Regions from separate parts of the Calditerricola yamamurae genome, predicted to be linked through region 1. Evidence: predicted binding sites of a transcription regulator. Region 1 holds the regulator's gene; each other region holds the start of a gene.
The links. The regulator Rex, encoded in region 1, represses fermentation and respiration genes when NADH is low (regulators of the CRP and FNR family bind a similar motif). The targets are predictions, from matches to a motif close to TTGTGAAATATTTCACAA.
Positions count from the first base shown of each region.

Region 2: the regulator Rex is predicted to act here: its motif matches at 4,264-4,281, upstream of ACYQ0Z_RS03845 (DoxX family membrane protein).
Region 3: the regulator Rex is predicted to act here: its motif matches at 1,282-1,299, upstream of lpdD (prenylated flavin chaperone LpdD).

Region 1 is NZ_BAAIFH010000006.1:304,699-311,626, reverse strand. Features, by position in the region: gene ligD (non-homologous end-joining DNA ligase) at 1-436, opposite strand, end outside; gene ACYQ0Z_RS07885 (ATP-dependent DNA ligase) at 433-1,422, opposite strand; gene ku (non-homologous end joining protein Ku) at 1,419-2,240, opposite strand; gene ACYQ0Z_RS07875 (redox-sensing transcriptional repressor Rex) at 2,308-2,928, opposite strand; gene ACYQ0Z_RS07870 (ComEC/Rec2 family competence protein) at 2,966-3,874, opposite strand; gene ACYQ0Z_RS07865 (tetratricopeptide repeat protein) at 3,934-5,415, opposite strand; gene panD (aspartate 1-decarboxylase) at 5,499-5,882, opposite strand; gene panC (pantoate--beta-alanine ligase) at 5,904-6,755, opposite strand; gene panB (3-methyl-2-oxobutanoate hydroxymethyltransferase) at 6,752-6,928, opposite strand, start outside.
Region 2 is NZ_BAAIFH010000004.1:477,811-484,738, forward strand. Features, by position in the region: gene scpC (succinyl-CoA:acetate CoA-transferase ScpC) at 73-1,605, opposite strand; gene ACYQ0Z_RS03835 (LytTR family DNA-binding domain-containing protein) at 1,783-2,421, opposite strand; gene ACYQ0Z_RS03840 (pseudouridine-5'-phosphate glycosidase) at 2,631-3,584, shown strand; gene ACYQ0Z_RS03845 (DoxX family membrane protein) at 3,679-4,185, opposite strand; gene ACYQ0Z_RS03850 (ABC transporter permease) at 4,451-5,647, opposite strand; partial or broken gene ACYQ0Z_RS03855 (ABC transporter ATP-binding protein) at 5,652-6,367, opposite strand; gene tuf (elongation factor Tu) at 6,709-6,928, opposite strand, start outside.
Region 3 is NZ_BAAIFH010000004.1:420,910-427,837, forward strand. Features, by position in the region: gene ACYQ0Z_RS03375 (hemerythrin domain-containing protein) at 1-552, opposite strand; gene lpdD (prenylated flavin chaperone LpdD) at 764-1,093, opposite strand; gene ACYQ0Z_RS03385 (cupin domain-containing protein) at 1,406-1,720, opposite strand; gene ACYQ0Z_RS03390 (DUF542 domain-containing protein) at 1,726-1,914, opposite strand; gene ACYQ0Z_RS03395 (hypothetical protein) at 1,996-2,400, opposite strand; gene ACYQ0Z_RS03400 (nitric-oxide reductase large subunit) at 2,708-5,038, shown strand; partial or broken gene ACYQ0Z_RS03405 (multicopper oxidase domain-containing protein) at 5,282-6,092, shown strand; gene ACYQ0Z_RS03410 (TrmH family RNA methyltransferase) at 6,155-6,871, opposite strand.

The DNA.
Region 1 (6,928 bases):
ATCCGGGGACGGAAGGGTCGAGATCAAAAGCCAGCTCCAGCGGGTATTCGGGGTCGTCCACTTCGTGGAAGGACACGTGAAATTCCAGGGCCGCCTGGTTGCCGAGCCAAAGAAGCGTACGGAGGTCATTGAGCAGGATGGCGTTTACACTGCCCACCCTCCGGCGCGGGATCCAGGGGGGCGCGAAGACCGGCGCATTCTTCTGGTAGAAGGATTTGCCGTGAATGCCGTCGGGATAGCGGATTACCGTGAGAGCGCGGTTGCGCGTGTAGGCCAGCAGGGGTTGGGCCACGGCGTAGAGGTATGCCAGGTAGTCCCGCTTCGTGACCCCGACCTCCGGCCACAGCAGCTTGTCCGGATTGGTCAGCGTCAGGCCGGCCAGCTCGGCGGCCGACGCCGGCGGTGCACCGCCGGAGGGCATGCGGTTGCCGTTCATGGTTTCTCCCCGTCCCGCAACCCGTCGGGCGGCGTGGCGAGAAATCCCACCAGCTTGGGGTGGCGCAGGCGGCCGTCGGGCGTCTTTTCGCGGTATTGCACGCGGGCGGCAAGATACGGGAGAAGCCAGCGCAGCTGCTCCCCGCGCTGGCGGTCCACTGCCCCGCGGAAGGGTGGACGTTCGGAGACAAGGTGGGCCGTTCCGGCGGCCAGGAGCCGCCGCTCTTCTTCCGAGAGTCCGGATGCCACGCGGCCGACGTACGTCCACGTGCCATCGCCGGAGCGCTCGGCGAGAAGCACGGAACGGACGCGGCCCGCCCATTCGGCCAGGCCGACGATTGCAAAGACCCCTTCGCGGCAGGCCTTCACCTTTAGCCAGTCGCCGTGCGTTTTCCCCGGCACGTAGCGGCCCTGGCGACGCTTGGCCACCACCCCTTCCTCGCCCTGCGCGAGCACGCGGTTCCACAGCGCCTCACCGTCCCTTACGGTTTCCACCGCAAACAGAGCTTGGGAGTTTACCGGAATAAGATTATGTAAATATTCCTGGCGCGCCTCCCACGCCTCGGCAAACAGCACCGTCTCGCCGTCGCGCAGGCAGTCGAACACCGCGTAGCACGCCGGCCATGTGCGGGCGTACTGTTGCGCTGCCGCCGCGTCGCGGACCCGGATGCGGCGCACCACATCGGAGAAGGAGGATCGGCCCGCGTGATCGAGCACAATCGCTTCGCCGTCAAGCCAGCGGCGCCGGTTCCCCAACGGCTTGAGGGCCGCCACCAGCTCGGGAAAGGCGACGGTCACGTCCCGCCCGTTTTTGGACCACAAGCGGACGCCGTCGGGCCCCACATCCGCCACCAGGCGCACGCCGTCCCATTTGACCTGAAACGCGTAGGACGGATCGCGCGGCAACGCCGGGCTCAAGATCGGCTCCATGGGGGCAAAGGGCATCACCGAACCCGAGGGGGACCGCTTCGACCCGCGTGCCGTCATCCGGTCGCCTTCTTTCGGCGGCGGGGTGTGCGTTTTGCCGGGGCGGCCTCCTTTGCGGTGGCCTCCAGCGACGCTTGCAGCGCCGCCATCAGGTCGACTACCGGGGCCGGGCGCGGGGTTGGGGCCGTCTTGACCTCTTCTCCTTCGATCTTCTTGGCGATCCGCTCGCGCAGGGCCTCGCGGTATGTGTCGGTATACTTCTCCGGTTCAAAGGGGGCCGACAGGTTTTCCACCAGTTGAACGGCCATACGCACTTCCTTCTCGTCCAGATCGGTCTCAACCGGCAAATTGGGCACGAGCCGAATGCTGCGCACCTCATCCGGATAAAAGAGCGTCTCGAGCATCAGCCCGTCGGCAATGGCGCGCACGGCGCACAGCGACGACTTGGCGCGCAGCGTGACGCGGGCGATGGCGATTTTCCCCGTTTCCGCCATGGCGCGCCGCAGGAGGGCGTAGGCTTTCTCCCCATTTTCTCCCGGCGAAAGGTAGTAGGACTTGTGAAAGTAAACGGGGTCGATTTCGGACAGGTCGACAAAATCCAGGATCTCGATCGCTTTGCGCGCTTCGGGCTGCACAGCGTTCCAGTCATCCTCGGTGAGCACGACGAACTTGCCCGGCTCGTACTCGTAACCGCGCACGATGTCGTCCCACGAGACATCCTGGTTGCAGTGGGGGCAGCGGCGTACGTATTCGATGGGCGTGTGACACGCCTTGTGCAGGTAGCGAAAGCGGATGTCCTTCTCTTCTGTGGCCGCGAACAGGCGCACGGGAATGTTGACCAGCCCGAAGCTGATGGACCCTTTCCATACCGTATGCACGCGCGTCACCTCTCACCCGTAGTCTCGGAGGGGATCGCGCGCGCTATGCGGAAACGAAACTGGAAACTTAGGGCAGATAATAGGCCAAGCTGTGCAGCTCCAGGGTCACGTCGGCGTGGTGCACCCGCACCCCTTCCCTGACGCGCAGGTTGATCGGCGCGAAATTGAGGATGGCCTCCACCCCGGCTTCCACCAACCGATCCGCCACGGCCTGTGCGGTATAGGCCGGTACGGCAATGATGCCGATGCGGATGCCCTTCGCCTTGACCGTTTCCGGCAGTTCCTCGATGGGTTGGATACGCAGTGCGCCGATCTCCTGGCCGATCTTGGCCGGATCGTTGTCAAACACAGCCACAATGCGCATATTGTCCTGGCGGTACATGGTGTAATGGCACAGGGCGTGGCCGAGATGGCCGGCACCAACCAGGCAAAGGGGAATCGGCCGGTCCAGTTTTAAAATCTGGCGGATCTTTTCGATGAGATACGGGACTTCATAGCCCACGCCTTTGCGTCCAAATTCGCCGAAATAAGCCAGGTCTTTGCGGATTTGCGCCGGATTCATGCCCAGTTTTTCGCCCAGCTCCTGCGAGGATACGGTTTTGATGCCCAGGCTGTCCAGATAGGTCAGGTAGCGCAAGTAGACAGGCAGGCGTCGGATCACAGCGTCGGAGATCTTGGACGTTTTCAACCCGGCGGTTCCTCCTTTGTTGCGAATCCCGTATCACCTACCGTGTTTTCTCCTTTTCCAGAGACAATTCCTGCTGTCCGGCACGCAGACCGACAAGGACAACCTGATACTGGAGTCCGTCGGTGATGACCGCAACCGAACCGTGGCGGGACGGCTGGTAGATGTCGGCCCACGAGTCCGACAAGCGCTCCAGCACCTCCTCCCGCCCGAAGTCCCCCTCCTCGCCCCGGGAAAACACAATGGCCACCTCGGGGTCCACCGCGGCCAGGAAGTCGGGGTGCGACCCTTGCGCGCTGCCGCAGTCGCTCACCTTGAGGACCGCGGACCGCAGATCGGGATTGGCGGCGAGGATGGCCGCTTCCGCTTCGGCGTTGATCGAGCCGGTGAACAGAAAGCGCACGTCGCCGTAGGCAAGGCGGAACACCAGGGCGTTATTTTGGGGGGAGAGGGACAGCGGGGGGCGGGGATGAAGCGCGGTCAGGATGGTGCCGCGGTTGAGGTGCAGGCGTTGCCCGGCGGTGAGGGCCACGAGGCGGATCCCTTCGGGGATGCGCGGCGGCAGGACCACCTGGCGTGTCAGGGCGGGAAACACCAGCGCTTCGACGGGGTAGGCGTCGAGGACCGCTTGGGCATTCCCGGCGGCTTCGGGCATGTCGCTGGAGAGGATCAGCCAATCGAGGCGACGGACCCCCGCCTCCTCGAGCAGGGCAAAGAGGCGTGCCCGCGCCTCGGCCGCCCCCGTATCAACCAGGGCCGTCTCGCCGCTGGACCACTGGAGGAGCGTCGCCTCGCCCTGCCCGATGGCCAAAAAGGTAACCTTCAGCCCCGTCCAGTCCACCGTCGGCTTGGCGGCGGGCCGCGGCGGCGAGGCGGCCGGCAAGGCCCACCCGCCGACCAACCACCCGATGGTCACCAGCACCACCACGATGCGTGCCACCGTCCTCACGCGCGACACCCCCTGCAGATGGTCCCGTTGCCGTCCTCTGCCGGCGGACCGGAGCGGCATTATGCCGGCGGCGTGGCAGGTGGCGGGGCCGAAGCGTGCACGGAAGCGAGGTACTGTTCCCATGCGCGGCGGGCCCCGGGGACGTCGTGATTGAGGAGGTGGGCCAGGCCCTGGTACACATAGCCTTCCACCAGCGCCGGATTGAGGGCCACGGCCCGGTCGAAGCAGCGGGCGGCCTCGGCAAAGGCGCCGTCGGTAAGGGCGAGATGCCCCGCGTGGTAGAACCCCAGGGCCTGTGCCGTCCTCGTGGGCTGGACCCGCAACTTTTCGCACAGCACGCGCGCCTTCTTGCGCTCGCCGCGGCGCGCGAGCAGGATCACCAGCGTGGACAGGCCCAGTACGTGGTCGGGGTGGCGGTCGAGGATGCCGCGGACGACACGCTCGGCTTCCCGGTCGTCACCGCCGTGCAGGAGCACCCAGGCGTACGAAAACTGGTGGTCGGGATGGCGCCCCAGCGACAGGGCTTTGCGGAGATAGCCCATTCCCTCCGGGCGGCCGGCCAGCCACAGCGTCCATCCTAGCCCGTGGAGGGCCTCGGCGTCTTTCCGGTTGTAGGCCAGCGCTGCGCGGTAGCAGTCGGCCGCCGCGCCATACCACCCGTTGGCTTCGAGGCAGGCGGCCACCTGCTTGAGCACCGCGGGCGGCGACTGGCCGGCCAGGAGCCGCGACCAGAGCCGTTCCGCGTCTTCCCGTCTTCCCGCGCGCAGGTAGGCCCGCAGGAGCAACACGGCGGCGTCCCAATCGCGCGGGTTCTCCTCCACGAGCGGATGCAGCAAGGCGATGGCTTCCGCGGGGGAACCGGAGTGCAGCAAGGCGGTGGCCAAGTTGTAGCGGACAACGGGCGTGTTCTGGCAGCGCAGGGCTTCACGGAAGCAGTCCCGCGCCTCCTGGAATTGTCCGCGCATGCCGGCCAGACAGCCCAGGCCGTTCCAGCTCGCCGCCCGCACCGTGGCGTCCGGCGCCTGGAGGAGTTCTGTAAACCGTTCGGCCGCTTCGGCCCACGCGCCGTTGTATAAAAGCGTGCAAGCCAGGAAGAGGCGGATCACGGCCTCACCGGGGTGCTCGGCGACGGCGCGGCGAAAACACACTTCCGCCTTGTCGAACATGAACAGATTGAAATAGCCGAGGCCCTGGCGAAACCACGGCGGCTCTCCGGCGGCCGTCTCCGGGGAACCACTTGAGGGGGGCGTGGCGGAAGGAGGCGCATCTCCCGCCTTTTCCGCATGCGGAAGCGCGGCGGTCGGGGGTGACGCGTCTGCCTCCTTCGCCGCGGGCGCGGCCGATCCGCGCATGGATCCCTCGAACAAGCACAGCGCCTCTTCCACCTCAAGCCACCGGTCTATGACGCGGTCGTGAAGCGCGCGCAGCGCGGCCAGGTCCTCCGCCAGCCGGGCCCGCGTGGCCGGGTCGCCGGTTGCCCACGCCTGCTCGATGCGCGCCAGGGACTCGAGCATGGCGTCGAAAAACGCGTCCAACAGCAAAACGGCCCACCTCCCGGAACCCTTCTTGTTCACAGTCTTTGCCCGGGAAGGGGACACCATGCGCCGGTGAGGACGTGCGGGCATCACCTGACCATGGCGTGTTCCTCGGCACCGAGCAGCTCGACGATGCGGTTGCCCTCGCCCATGATGGCAATGCGCGGGCGGTGGCGGAGGGCTTCCTCGTCGGTCATGAGGGCATAGGAGATGATGATGATGACGTCTCCGGGCTGGACCAGGCGGGCCGCCGCGCCGTTCAGGCAGATGACGCCGCTGCCGCGCGGGCCGGGAATCACGTACGTCTCAAAGCGCGCACCGTTGTGGTTGTTCACCACCTGGACTTTTTCGTTGGGCAGGATGTCCACCGCGTCGAGGATGTCCGCGTCGATGGTGATGCTCCCGACGTAGTTGAGGTTGGCCTCCGTCACCGTGGCGCGATGGATTTTTGCCTTCATCATCGTGCGAAACATCGGCGTTCCCCCTTTCGTCCCTCAGTCGAGGGTGACGAGCGCGTTGTCAATAAGGCGCGTGCGGCCGAAGCGCACGGCCACGGCGATCAGCACCTGTTCCCCCGGGACGCCCCGCGGCGGAACGAGATCGGGATAGGCCAGGATGTCGACGTAGTCAATGTCCGCCAGCGGCTTTTGCGCGATCCGCTCGCGCACGCCGCGTTTGAGGGCCTCCCAGTCGCGCACGCCGCTGGCCACGGCGTCCTTTGCCCACTGCAGGCTTTCGTACAGCACGACGGCCTGGCGGCGCTCCTCCGCCGACAGGTACACGTTGCGCGAGCTCATGGCGAGCCCGTCCGCCTCGCGCACAATGGGGCACGGCACGATGGTGACCGGAATGTTCAGGTCGCGCACCATCCGCGAAACGACCGCCACCTGCTGCGCGTCCTTCAGCCCGAAGAAGGCGTAGTCGGGCTGGACGATATTGAACAGCTTGAGCACCACCGTCGCCACGCCGTCGAAGTGACCGGGGCGGGACGCGCCGCACAGGGGGGCGCTCAAGTCAGCCACGTGTACCTTTGTCTTGATCGGCTCGGGATACATCTCCGCCACGTCGGGAGCAAACAGCAGGTCCACTCCCCGCTGGCGCGCCAACCGCTCATCCCGCTCCAGGTCGCGCGGGTAGCGGTCGTAGTCCTCGTTCGGACCAAATTGCAGCGGGTTGACGAAGATGCTCATCACGACGTAGTCGGTCATCTCCCGCGCGCGGTCGACGAGGGAAAGGTGCCCTTCGTGCAGGTAGCCCATCGTCGGGACAAAACCGATCCGTTTTCCCGCTTCCCGCGCCCGTTGCACCGCGGCGCGGACTTCGTCAATCCGCTTGACTACCTTCATTGCACCGTCTCCCCGTACAGGCGTTCCAGCACGCCGTCGGCCATGGCAAAGGTGTGCTCCGGTCCGGGGAAGGCCCGCCGCCGCACCTCGTCGGCGTAGCGCTCCACCGCAGCCCGGATCGTTTGGCCGATATCGGCATACTGTTTGACAAACTTCGGTTTCAAGTCGCTGGC
Region 2 (6,928 bases), on a different contig from region 1:
GCCTACAGGAATGTCCCATATATTTATTTTATTAGAAGGGAATTTGTCAGCCGGACGCACCCTGCGACTCCGTTACCGCCCGATCACCCCGATACCCGCGGCGGTGCGCATCGATCCGTTGCGTTCATATGCCAGATGAAAGCTGAACGCCTTTTCGAGGACGTGCGGCGTGTGGCCCCCGTGTTTTAATGCCTCGCGGTAGTATTCCATCAGCAACGGACGGTAGTCGGGATGCGCGCATCGTTCGATGATCAGCGGTGCCCGCTCGATCGGCGCGAGTCCCCGGAGATCGGCATACCCGTATTCCGTAACCAGAACATCAACGTCGTGTTCGGTGTGATCGACGTGGGAAACGAACGGAACAATGCGCGAGACCGCGCCCTTCTGCGCGATCGATTTGGTCACGAAGATCGCCAGACGGGCATTCCGGGCAAAGTCGCCAGACCCCCCGATCCCGTTCATCATCCGCGTACCCCGCACGTGCGTGGAATTGACGTTGCCGTAGATGTCGGCTTCCAGCGCCGTGTTAATCGAGATCAAGCCGAGCCGCCGGACGATCTCCGGATGATTGGAAATTTCTTGCGGACGTAAAAGCAAACGATTTCGATACGCATCGAAATCCCGAAAGACTTCTTGCATCTTCTTCTCCGTCAGCGTAATGGCCGATGCCGAAGCGAACACAACTTTGCCCGCGTCGATGAGATCAAAGACAGCATCTTGGAGCACTTCAGAATAAAACTCAAGGTCGTGGAACTCCGAATGCATCAGCCCGTATAGCACCGCATTGGCTACCGAGCCGATGCCCGCCTGCAACGGCGCAAGGCGCGGTGTGAGCCGACCCGCGGCGACTTCGTTTCGCAAAAATTGAAGGATGTTTGCCGCAATTTGGTCTGTCACGGCATCGGGTGCAGTAATGGGAGAAGGCGAATCGGGCTGATGGGTGAAGACCACCGCGACAATTTTGTCCGGATCCACCGGGATACCGGGCAACCCGATGCGATCGGACGGGTTGACGAGGGGAATCGGCTTCCGCGCGCCGCGTTCGCCGACTTCATACACGTCGTGAATGCCGTAAAGCGCCCGCGGCTGTGCAGTGTTAATCTCGAGAATCACATGTCGCGCCCGCTGGACGAAAAGCGACGTATTCCCCACCGACGTCGTCGGGATGACGAGGCCCTCCTCCGTAACGGCCAACGCCTCAACAATCGCCACATCAATCGGGGGGAGCACGCCTTCGCGGATCCACTCGGCAGTATGGGACAAATGCTGATCGATGTAGAGAATTTCGCCGCGGTTTATCTTTTGCCGCATCACATCGTCGGACTGGTACGGCAGACGCCGCCGCACGATGCCGGCTTCCGCCAGTACGCGATCCACGTCGGATCCGAGGGATGCCCCGGTGATGATGTTGAGTTTGAGCGGCTCCTGTTTCGCGCGGTTGGCCAACGCAAACGGCACCGCCTTGGGCTCTCCCGCACGCGTAAAACCGCTTAAGCCGACCGTCATTCCATCCTTAATCCACGAAGCCGCTTCTTCCGCCGTGGTAATGCGCGCATGAAGGCGGGAATCACCAAGAAGCGCTTTCATTTCCTCGTTTGCCAACATGCTATCCCCTTCCCCTTTCATATTGTCTTCAATTTCTTAACCTTAGCAAAGGAAGGGTGGGCCATCGATAGGTTTTGCACCAAATGGCTATTTTTATACCCCAACGGTCATTTTTGCAACATGAGTTGGCTTCTGCACACAGGACCGCGCCAACCACCGGGAGCAGGGCTCGTGAAGCTAAAACCCAAGCCGCCGACGCAACAGTGGCGCATACGATCGGCTCACGTACAGACGCGAACCGTCAGACATCACGATCCGGAAGGTGGAATGCGAATCGGGATGGATTTCCGTGATCCGGTGCACGTTGACGATATACGCCCGATGAATGCGGGCAAAACGATCGGGCGGAAGGGATTTTTCTAACGTCGAAAGCGGGGCCCGGTGAAGACCTTGAGCGCCGGTCGCTTGGATGAACGTCTTGCGGTTTTGCGCTTCTAAGTAAATGATGTCTTCCACGGCAATCGGGACCCAGCGTTCACGGTCCCATACGGTTAAGAACGAGGCAGTCGGCGGGAAAGGCGCCTGGGAAGCAAACGACTGGGGAAAAATAAGGGTAACCACGCCTTTCAGACGCCCGGTCTCTTTAATCGGGACCGATAGGCCGAAATACGCGACACCAAACAGGCATTCATCTCGCCATTCGGCTACCTCACGTTCTAGGCGCAGCGCCTTATCGGTCACCGATCCGGGTTTGATCGGATCACCCGGACGGATTTTCAGGTCAATAAGCGGACTCGGTCGGTAGTACACATACCGTTGCGCGTCGGCAACCACGAGCGAAGGCGAGAACGTCAACCACGCGGCTCGCTCTTCCATGTGCTCCTCACCTTCCTGCCCCGAATCTGTTCCATTCACCCGCTGTCAGTCCTTCCGCAGTCAAACGCGAAGAAACCATTGATGCAACAGCGGCACATCGCCGATAATCGGGGAAGGAGTCCTTTCAATCTCTCTCCCTTTCATTCTAGCCGAGGCAGGATTCGAATGGCTTGCTGATTTCGGCCCGTGGGTGCAGGAGGAATGATCCCATGTCCGAACAATGGCTGGTCTTCTCCGACGAAGTGCAAGCGGCCCGCGAAGCCGGAAAACCGCTGGTCGCCTTGGAGTCCACCATTATCTCCCACGGCATGCCCTACCCGCAAAACCTGGAGACGGCCCACGCCATTGAGGACATCATCCGAGCACATGGAGCCGTGCCGGCAACCATTGCGATTGTCGACGGCAAGATCAAGATCGGGCTCAGCACCAGCGAGTTAGAAGCGCTTTCCACGCGGTCCGACGTGCTCAAGGTGAGCCGGCGGGACATCCCCTACGCGCTAACCCAGCGCAAAATGGGGGCCACCACCGTCTCGGCCACCATGATCGCCGCTCGCCTCGCCGGCATTGCCGTTTTCGTCACCGGCGGCATTGGCGGCGTGCACCGCGACGTGAACGAAACGCTGGACATCTCCGCCGACCTGACGGAGCTGGCCCAGACCAACGTAGCTGTCGTCTGCGCGGGAGCTAAGGCGATCCTCGACATCGGGCGGACCCTCGAATACCTCGAAACGCGGGGTGTTCCGGTGGTGGGGTACCAGACCGATGAATTCCCTGCCTTCTACACGCGCACCAGCGGCTTTCGGGTCGACTACCGGCTCGATACGCCGCAGGAGGTGGCCGCGCTACTCAAGGCCAAGTGGGATCTGGGGCTCGCCGGCGGCGTGGTGGTGGCCAACCCCATCCCCGCCGAAGATGCCCTCGACGAGGCCGTCGTGCGGCGGGCCATCGACACGGCGCTGGCGGAAGCCAAGGCCCAGAACATCCGCGGCAAGGCCGTCACCCCGTTTCTGCTCCGCCGCGTGAAGGAGCTGACCGGCGGCGCCAGTCTCAAGGCCAACATCGCCCTGGTCCAGCACAACGCGCGGGTAGGGGCGGAAATCGCGGTGGCATACCAAGCCCTTTGCCGTTGTTTTCCCCCCAAGGCCAGGCAGACGACCAACTAGCTCCTGCCGTGCCGCACGGAGCCGAGAACGCCACGGGCTAGGGCAGCAAGCAGTGTAGGAAAACGTCCAACTTCCCCCTCAGGAGAAAGGATGCTCAGGCACCCGCCGCCCCATTCCCGTGCTTGAAAAACGCGTTGCACATCCTTTTCATATACGGCGAAACAAAATAATCCAGACCGATTTTGCCGGCGTTTGCACCCGCCACAATGACGAAAATGCTCAGCAGAACCATTTGGGGGTTTATGCTAGTGGTTCCGCTAAACAGAAAGGCAAAGTTCATGACCATTCCAAAGAAGATGGCCGCAGTTGTGAAGCACCCGAGGATCAACCCCAGGCCCACCAGGAACTCCCCCCATGGAACGAGGACGTTAAACAACTCGACATGGGGGATGGCAAACCCCTCTAGGAATTTGGCCCACCACATCGGGACGGCAGGATGCTCACCGGTCGCTTTCGCCACCGCTCCACGCAAAAAGCCGCTCGCGTCAAATTCCCCTGTGATTTTCTCCCATCCTGCTGTGAGCCACGTATACCCCAGATATAACCTCACGACCAATAGCAAATAACTGGCGACGAGACTTTCCCGTAAGAAACGGATCATGTTAACCTCCCCCTCGTCAACGTTTTGTAAAGTGATATTCCCTTCGCCTTTTAGTCTAGTAAATCACGAGGGGGATTATTGTGATATTCTTAACAAATCGGCTTACGACATTGTGACAGTTCCGTTTTGAACGTGTGACGTCCCACCGGTCCGCGAAGGCAAAACCCCCGGCCCATTTCCTGGGCCGGGGGCTCGGGTACGAAGATACCTGCTACGGGAGCAAGCTCAAACGCCGGAAGCAGGGGCCTCACCTCGATGGCGAACCTTACCCCTTCACAATCAGCGACTCACGACGGAACAACGTGGCGGCCAACACGATGGCCAGCACGACAAACAAGCCGGTGCTCCCCATCGCGCCCAGCACAGCCCCCCACTGCGTCACCCCGTGAAACAGCTGCTTCATCACCGCGACAACGTTCAAGACCGGGATGAAAAAATAGGCGGTCGGGATCTCGTTCGGTGCCAGCGACATCGTCAAGTACGACGGCACCATCGCCACCAACAGCACAGGGGTGATATAGGTTTGCGCCTCCTTGAACGATTTCGCAAGCGAACTCAGCCCCAGCATCAGAGCGGCAAACATCATCGACAACAGCACCAAAAACAGGAGCAAGAGCGCAACGTTTGCCCCGCTAACGGCGTGAACCGGATCGGGAAAATCGCCCCCTTGCAGGCCCGCAAGTTGTGGAGCGAACCGAAAGGACAACAACAGGCTGCAGACCGAAGCCAGTGCGCTGATGCAGCCCATCAACGTAACGGTCAGCCATTTTCCCGTCAATACCGACATTCCGTGAACCGGAGCGGTGAGCAGGGCTTCCAACGTTCCCCGTTCCTTCTCGCCCGCAACGAGATCAACCGCCGCCGCCATGCCGCCGGAGGCGGTTGAAACCACCAGCAGAAAGGGGAGGATAAAGGCAAAAAACCCGCCGGTCTTCTGCTGCTCCGTGGCAACACTGCGCGACTGGATGTCGAGCGGCTTCACAATCTCTGGCGACAACTGCAAGCGAGCCAGTCGGGCGGCAACCAGTTGGTCTTGCACCGCTTGCAAATGGCTTTTCAATAGATTTTGGGCGATGGCCGATTTCGGGTTGGTCGGGTCGTAGAAAACCTCAATCTCAGCCGTTTGGTTGCGCTGCAACTTCTCGTTGATCTGCGGGTCAAGCTTGACGATCGCGCGGATCTCTCCCTCTTTCAGTGCCTGCTGCGGGTCGTGCACATGAACCACGCGGATCGCCGGATTCCGCGTCAAGGCGGCCACAATCTGCGCCTGCTCACCCTGTATGACAATCGGGATATCCTTGCGGGCCGCCTCTTGTGAACGGGACTCCATGTTGAGGAGCAACAACATCAAGCCCGGGATGAACAGAAACGGCAACAGGACGCTAACCAGCCACGTTTTCCGATCGCGAAACAGGTCAACCATCTCTTTTTTCCAAATGATCCACACTTGTCGAAAATCCATGGGTTCACCCCACGATGTTCATCATGATCTGATCCAGGTCGTTTGTCCGGTGTTGGGCGTACAGCGCTTCCACACGCCATTGTATCGCAGGACCCCCTTATGCAGGATCAGGACCCGGTCGCATAGCCGCTGCACTTCGCTCATGATATGGCTTGAGAACATGACCGTTTTGCCTTCCTTTCGAAACCTTTCGATCAATCGGCGCATCTCATTGGCCGACGTAACGTCCAGCCCTGTGGTCGGTTCGTCCAACAAGAGAATATCCGGATCGTGCACAAGCGAGCGGGCGATTGCGATCTTCTGTTTCATACCTTTGGAAAACCCACCGACCCGCTTGTCGAGAAACGCGCGCATTCCAAAACGTTCCGCCAACGCTTCGATCCGTTCAGCAAGCGTGGCTGGAGGAAGACCATACAGCCGTCCGAAATAGGCGATGTTTTCCCGGGCGGTCAAGCGGTCGTACAATCCGGTTTCCCCTCCAAACAGAATGCCGATCCGCTTGCGCACCGCCTGGGCGTGCCGGATGGCGTCCAAGCCGTCAATTTCGATGGAACCCGACGTCGGCCGCAACACCGTCGCAATCATGCGCGGCACAGTGGTTTTCCCCGCGCCGTTTTCCCCTAGCAAGCCGACCACTTCACCGCGCCCAACTGCAAACGACAGGTTTTCCACCGCCGTGAAACCGTTAAATGTTTTGGTGACCGATCGGAGAACAATCAAGCCGCTCCCTCCCGTTCCCCCCATAACCCACCCGTTTCCCGCCTGTCCCCATTCGGTTCGAGCTCCTTTAACAGATCTGCTGGAATCCCGAAACAAACGGATATAGACACCCAATACTTGGATCCGTCTTCCCGAAGGGCGAGGCGAAAAAAATCCTGATGCTGTCTGGATCCTATCACATTCCCGGTCCTCTGCCAAGGATTTGTTTGAAATTTCCAAATTCCCCGATCAGAAAACCCTCGGCATCAGCCCGCAGCCCTGCGGATGCACTCGGCGGTAAACCGTTTATGAACGAAAACCCCCGACCCACTCCGGGGTCGGGGGGTTGGAACCCAGCCGAATTATTCAACGATCTCCGTCACGACGCCCGCGCCGACCGTGCGGCCGCCTTCGCGGATAGCGAAGCGCGTCCCGTTTTCGAGGGCGATCGGGGCGATCAGTTCCACTTCAAAGTTGACGTTGTCGCCGGGCATGACCATTTCCACGCCTTCCGGCAGCTTGATCGTGCCCGTGACGTCCGTCGTGCGGAAGTAGAACTGCGGACGATAGCCGTTGAAGAAC
Region 3 (6,928 bases), on a different contig from region 1:
TTAACCCCTCGCCTTCACGCCCGCAAGCAGCTTTTCCTTCTCCGCGTCGGACAGGATCTGCTCGGCCATCGGAAAGAGCACGTTTTCCTCTTTCAAGAAATGATCGAACAGGATCTGCACCGCTTCCGACACCTCACGCGCCATCCGCCGTGCGGTATCGGCTTTGATGGGACCGGTCAGGCTGGCCATCGTGGCCAGAAATCCCGAAAGGCGCGATTTGGCCTGTTCGTGTTCGTACTCCATCACCGCGATGGGACCCATCTCCCGCCCGATATGCTTGGCCATCAGCGGGAAAAGGACATCTTCTTCCCGTTTGGAGTGCGGGTCCAACTCGGCCACGAACATCCTCACTTTCTCTTCCAGCGCGCGCAGGGGTGCCTCCCAGTCTTCGACGCCCGCATCGGCGCCGATCGCCTGCGCCTCCTTGAACAATTTCTCCATCTGCTTGCGGAGCGGCGGGTGTTCGTCCTTTAACCGCTGAAGCCCTTCGCAAAGCGTCAGCGGACCGCCGGTCATTCCCATCATGCCGCAGCCGAAGGGCATGGCTTCCATTAACGTTCCCTCCTCAACCGGTCGCCGTTGGCGCTTAGCCTTATGTTTCAACCCCTGCGCCTTCAGGATACGGCAAAACGCATACCAAAACCGTGACCGCGATCACAGTGACGGCCGGTTTGCCCCACCGCGAAGCCCCAGATGCCCGCAACCCCCTGCACGTTCTTCATGAGCCGTGCCGCAGCCGGTACTGCTCCCGCCGGCCAACGCGTTATGCGATGCGGGCCAACTCGTCCTCCATCAGGCGGTGGACCGTCCGCACAATCGCATTGATCTCCTCCTTGGTCGCCCCCTCCACATGAATGCCCATCGCCACGACAACCGTACAGCCCAGCGCTTCGGCCGCCCGGCGGGCCAGCTCCTCTGCGATCTCTCCTTCTCGGTGGCCGGGGAGCGCGTAAACGGCTGCTTCAACCCCCTCCCCCGTTGGATAGGCAAGGGCCACCGCCCCAATGTGAGCCTGCCCGCCGGTGATCAGAAACGCGATGTCCTTCCCCATCGGGAAGGTGCGCAGGCGAATGGCGAAGGGATGGCCGTTCATGGGTTTGTCACCTGCAACGCGATAGAGGGGTCGCCCATCCATTGGAATTGGTCCCGTCCATGCATGCATTCTTCTCTCCCACCTTAAGAGCTCTTTGTTCTCTCCGTTAGGATCCCGTTCCGGATCGAAAATAATTACTATGTTTTTCTTATATTACTTTTTATGATAAACTCGTCCGAACAAAGGGTCAGTGACATTTTTCACATTCAGGAGTCCGCTCACATTTTGTTCATCTGCACATCCAACCGCACGAAAAAAGCGCCCACCGACAAATCGGCTCAGGCGCTCGGTTCGGATGGTCGGCTTGCCGCCTCACTGCTTCAGCGGCAGGGACACAAAAATGGAAAACTTGTCGCTCGAGGCGGTAAAGGCATGGGGCTTGCCTTGCGGGCAAATGAGCAAATCGCCTGCCTTGACCGCATAGGCCTCGTCGCCGATGAAAATGGTCCCTTCGCCTTCAACAACATAAAAAGAAACCTCCGGGTGAAACGCACCGCCACAGGCCTTGCGCTCACCGCGTTTTAGGTTGATGACAAAGTGCTTCAGGACGTCGGATACATGGATCAGCTCCACCTGCTTGTCCGTCAGGTAGTCAGCCAGACGGTGTTGCGTCTTGGTGCTTGCCATCTCCTTTACCCTCCCTTGGTTACGTTCAACTTTTCCAGCACGTCCTCCACGGCCACGCCCACTTTCCGCGCAGCCTCTTCCAGGGTTTCCATCCCCCCGCAACACAGGTCAATGCCGAATGCGTCCAGCACTTTCATCGCTTCCGGGGATGCCTGGATCACCTCGTTGACCGTCATGTTCTTGGTAAAGGTCATCGTTGTCCCCTCCTTCCCTCGACCCGCTACTCCGATGAGCGAATGCACACTCCCGCGGTCTTCGTGCGAAAACACCTCTCCTCACGACGAGGCAAGCCGAATCGTTTGCAGGATGTTGTACGCAAAGGCGAGAATCGTCAGCCAATGAGCCAGGGCAGCCCATTTGGCCCACGCCAACGCTTCGGAACTCCCTCCCCCATAACCCAGTGCCATCAGCCCCAGAAGCAACACGAAGGTAAGGTTGCCAGCGATCACGTGGAACCACGCGAGCCATTCGCTGTACAGGGGCCGGGCAAGGAAGCGCGGCAAGACGTGGTACAACACACCGTAGACCATCATGGACAGAAAGCCGAGCAGGTTGAGGTGGACATGTACCGGTTTGAGCGCCAAGAGGGTGGGACGGAAGAAAAACAGTGTTCCGAGCAGCGTTCCCAACACGAAATACAGGATGCTGGCAATGATAAAGAATTTGGTGTATCCCTTCATGCGATACCCCCGCTTTCGTTGGCACCTTTTGTCCCGCCGGTTCCTCACCCCCACTCCCGCAACGGTTTCGGTTGCGCCCGGTACGGGCGCATTTATTATAATGCCCCCATTTCCCGCGCATTGTGAGATGCATCACAGTTTGGTCGGACCGGCTTGATTCACTCGGGTTTCAAGGGACGCCTCGTTTGTGCCCTTGTGGCAAATCGGTGAATGAAGCGGCAAAACGTGATGGCGATCACAAGCTGTGCGCCCCGTCTTTCTTATATTGGGGGTGCCCACAAACCCCAAGGAATGGGAGGGAAAAGGGATGGCAGAACGGCGGACGTCCCCCGAGACGCAGCCTTCGGTAAGGCGAAGTTTGCTCAAGCAAATCCTCGTCGTCACCATCCTTGCCAGCTTTACCGTTCTGCTCATCGGGGGGTATTGGATCTACGAATCGCTGGCGCCGCGCCCGGCAAAGGTAGTCGACCCGAAGGGCGAAGTACTCACCACTGCCGCGCAAATCAAGGGCGGGCAAGCCGTCTACCAAAAATACGGGCTGATGGACTACGGATCGGTGCTCGGCCACGGCTCCTACCTTGGGCCGGACTACACCGCCGAGACACTGCACATTGCCGTCACAGCCATGCAGGATTTCCACGCCCGGCGGGATTACGGCAAGCCCTTTGCTGATCTGGACAAAGCCCAGCAGGCCGCGATTGAGAAAAAAGTCAGGACAGAGATCAAGGAAAACCGCTACGATCCGGAAACCGACACGCTGACCCTCACCGAGGCCCAGGTCTATGCCCTCCAAAAGGTGCGAGAACACTACCGCACCGTCTTCACCAAGGGCGACGGCAACGGCATTCTGCCCGGCCTGATCCAAGAGGAGCACATGCCGAAGTCGGATCGTGCCTGGGTAGCAGAAGGGGATCAGCTGACGCAGATCGCCGACTTCTTCTTCTGGACAGCGTGGCTGGCCAGCACGAATCGGCCGGGTGAAACCCACACCTATACGAACAACTGGCCGTATGACGAAGCGGCCGGAAACACGATGTCCTTTTCTTCCATCTGGTGGAGCGCGGCCAGTACCGCTCTCTTGATCGGCTTTACCGCGCTCATCCTGTACTTCTATTACCGCTACAAGCTGGACATGGAAGAAGCCTATACACCGGGCAACTTCCCCCGTTTTGACCTGGCGGCCATTCCGGTCACGGTCAGTCAGCGCAAGACGGCCAAGTACTTCACCGTCGTGATCCTGCTCTTTCTCGCCCAGGTGATGCTCGGAGGCCTCTTGGCCCACTACTACATCGAACCGGATTCCTTCTACGGGTTGGATTGGGTTGCCAATCTCTTGCCCTTTAACATTGCCAAGGGCTACCACCTGCAACTCGCCATTTTCTGGATCGCCACCGCCTGGCTCGGAATGGGCATCTACGTCGCCCCGGTGGTTGGCGGACGCGAACCAAAGCGTCAAGGCCTCCTTGTCGACATCCTGTTCTGGGCCCTCGTTGTGCTCGTCGTCGGCAGCATGATCGGTCAGTGGCTTGGTGTCAAGGGATACCTGGGCAACCTGTGGTTCTGGCTCGGCCATCAGGGTTGGGAGTACCTGGAGCTTGGCCGGTTGTGGCAGGTCGTGCTGGTCGTCGGCATGAGCATCTGGCTATTCCTTGTCTACCGTGGGCTGCGCGACAGCCTGAAAGCGGAGACGGACAAGGGCGGACTGGTACACCTGTTGTTCTACTCGGCCATCGCCGTGCCGGCCTTCTACATCTTCGCCTTCTTCTTCAACCCCGGCAGCAACATCACCTACGCCGACTACTGGCGCTGGTGGATCATCCACTTGTGGGTGGAAGGGATCTTTGAGGTCTTTGCCGTCGTCGTTATCGGCTTCTTGCTCGTGCAAATGGGGCTGGTGACGAAAAAATCGACCGTACGAGCCTTGTACTTCCAGCTCATCCTTCTTCTTGGAAGCGGCGTCATCGGCACGGGTCACCATTACTACTGGATCGGCGCCCCAGAAATCTGGATTGGTCTCGGCGCCGTGTTCTCGGCCCTTGAGGTGATTCCGCTCACCCTGCTTATCCTCGAGGCCTACGGGCAATACCGCATCCTGCAGCAGGGCGGTGTTCACTTCCCGTACCGCGCCGCATTCTGGTTCCTCATCTCCACGGCAATCTGGAACCTGGTCGGCGCCGGTGTCCTCGGCTTCCTGATCAACCTTCCGGCCGTGTCCTACTACCAGCACGGCTCCTTCCTCACACCGGCCCACGGCCACGGCGCACTGATGGGCGTCTACGGCATGTTTGCCATCGCCGTGCTGCTCTACACGCTGCGCAACCTCGTCAAGCCCGAGGCATGGAACGACAAGGTCCTCAAAATGGCCTGCTGGGGCCTGAACATCGGCCTGGCCGGCATGATCCTCATCACGCTGCTGCCGGTCGGGATTCTGCAGCTGGCCGAGTCGTACCTGAACGGGTTCTGGGCGGCCCGCGATCCGAACTTCTACAATGAACCGCTTGTGAACGCCCTGTTGTGGTGGCGGGCACTGCCGGACACGATCTTCATCGTCGTCGGCGTGCTGCCCCTCACCTGGTTTGTCGTGAAATCCTTCTTCCGCCTGCGTCCGCCGACCGTTCGCGACGGCGAGCGGCTGTAGGCAGAAGGGTTTCAATAACGGTCCCACCTCATGCTTCACCCTGGACCTGCGGCTATTTAGCCGCAGGTTTTTTTGTATATTGATGATTTTATTTTTGAACTTTTTGTTTCAGGTTCTTTTTTTGTGATGTTGTTCACTTATATATTGATTTTTGTTTAATAAGATGAAAGTGCGGGGATCCCTATGAACCCATCGGACGATCGTCCGACACCCTCGTGTACGAGCCAATGGAGGTTGTAAATCATGAACAAATCGGTCGTCATCGGTCTGTCGGTTGTCCTGCTCACAGGATTGCTATCCGGTTGTGGAAGAACATCGGAAATCCCTGCCGATGCAGCCAGTCAAACGGATCCAAAACCGGCTTCACAAGTGCTCACCGCCCATCAAGGCGTCAATCATCCGCCTGTCCCCGTCAAAATCGAGCGCTTGAACGACCATGAATCAAGGTGGAGATGACCGCCCAGGTGACCGATATCGAAATCGACAAAGGCGTCATATACAAAGCGTGGACATTCAACGGCCAAGCGCCGGGACCGCTCATTGTCGTCAACGAAGGCGACACGATCCATTTCACGCTGAAAAACCTCGATCCCGCCATTCCCCATAGTATGGACTTCCACGCCGTTCACGCTGCGCCGTCCAAAAAGTTTATCGATGTCGCCCCGGGCGAAAGCAATACCTTTACCTACACCGCCAGCAAGCCAGGAGTATTCATGTACCATTGCGGCACCAAACCGGTACTCCAGCACATCGCCAACGGTATGCACGGGGTGATCATTGTCAAACCCAAGAACGGGTATACCGGATCTACGTGCTCAACGCCGGCCCCAACCAGGTGAGCTCGTTCCACGTCGTCGGCACGGTGTTTGACGACGTCTATCTCGACGGCAACCCCAACAACCACCTCAAAGGGATGCAGACGGTCATGCTGCCGGCCAGCGGTGGCGCGGTGGTCGAGTTTACAGTCAAGGAGGCGGGCACCTACTCGATTGTGACGCATCAATTCAACCACGCACAGAAAGGCGCTGTGGCCCTTTTGGAGGTCACAGAATGACAAAAGAATGACAAAACAGCAGCGCCCTCCGGTGAACGCATCACCGGAGGGCGCTCCTCTTTTTACCCATCCGCCGCCTGGCGGGCCAGCTCTTGCGCCACGCGGCGCGTCCTGGGCGTCGCCGTGCGGAGCCATTGCTGCAAGACAGTCCGCTGTTCCGCCGGCGTCAGGAAGTAGCGGTCGCCAGCCACCTCACGGGCGCGGTGGGTGACATGGAACAGGGTGATCGCCGCGGCCACGGAAATGTTAAGGCTCTGCACGAAGCCGACCATCGGCACGATGAAGCTGCCGTCGGCCAAGGCCAGCGCTTCCTCTGACAACCCGGCGTGCTCGTTGCCAAACAAGAACGCGGCCGGTTGGGACAGGTCAACCGCCTCGAGCGGCACCGCGTTATCGTCAAGCCGGCTGGCCCAAATGCGGTACCCTTGTTCGCGCAAAAAGCGTACCGCCGCTTCGATGTCCGGCTGTTTGTGGATGGTCAGCCATTTGTGGGCCCCCTTCGACACCCCTTCGCTCGGCGAGAACGCCGCCCGCCCCTCCACAATGGACACCTCTTGCACCCCAAAGGCATCGGCCGATCGGAGTACCGCCGCCTGGTTATGGCCGTCGTCCACCGCTTCCAACACCACGGTGATGTAACGGGTTCGCCGCTTCAGCACCTCGACCATGCGCCGGGCCCGCTGGGGCGTCAACAGCTCCCAAAAAACGCGGTCCGCCTCGGTTAGTACGCCCTCTTCCACCAGCTGCGCAAACAAGGTCTTCAACTCGTCGGATGCCACGTCGAACCCTCCTTTGCCGTGTCCACCGGTCGACACAACCGGTCTCGACAACAACAA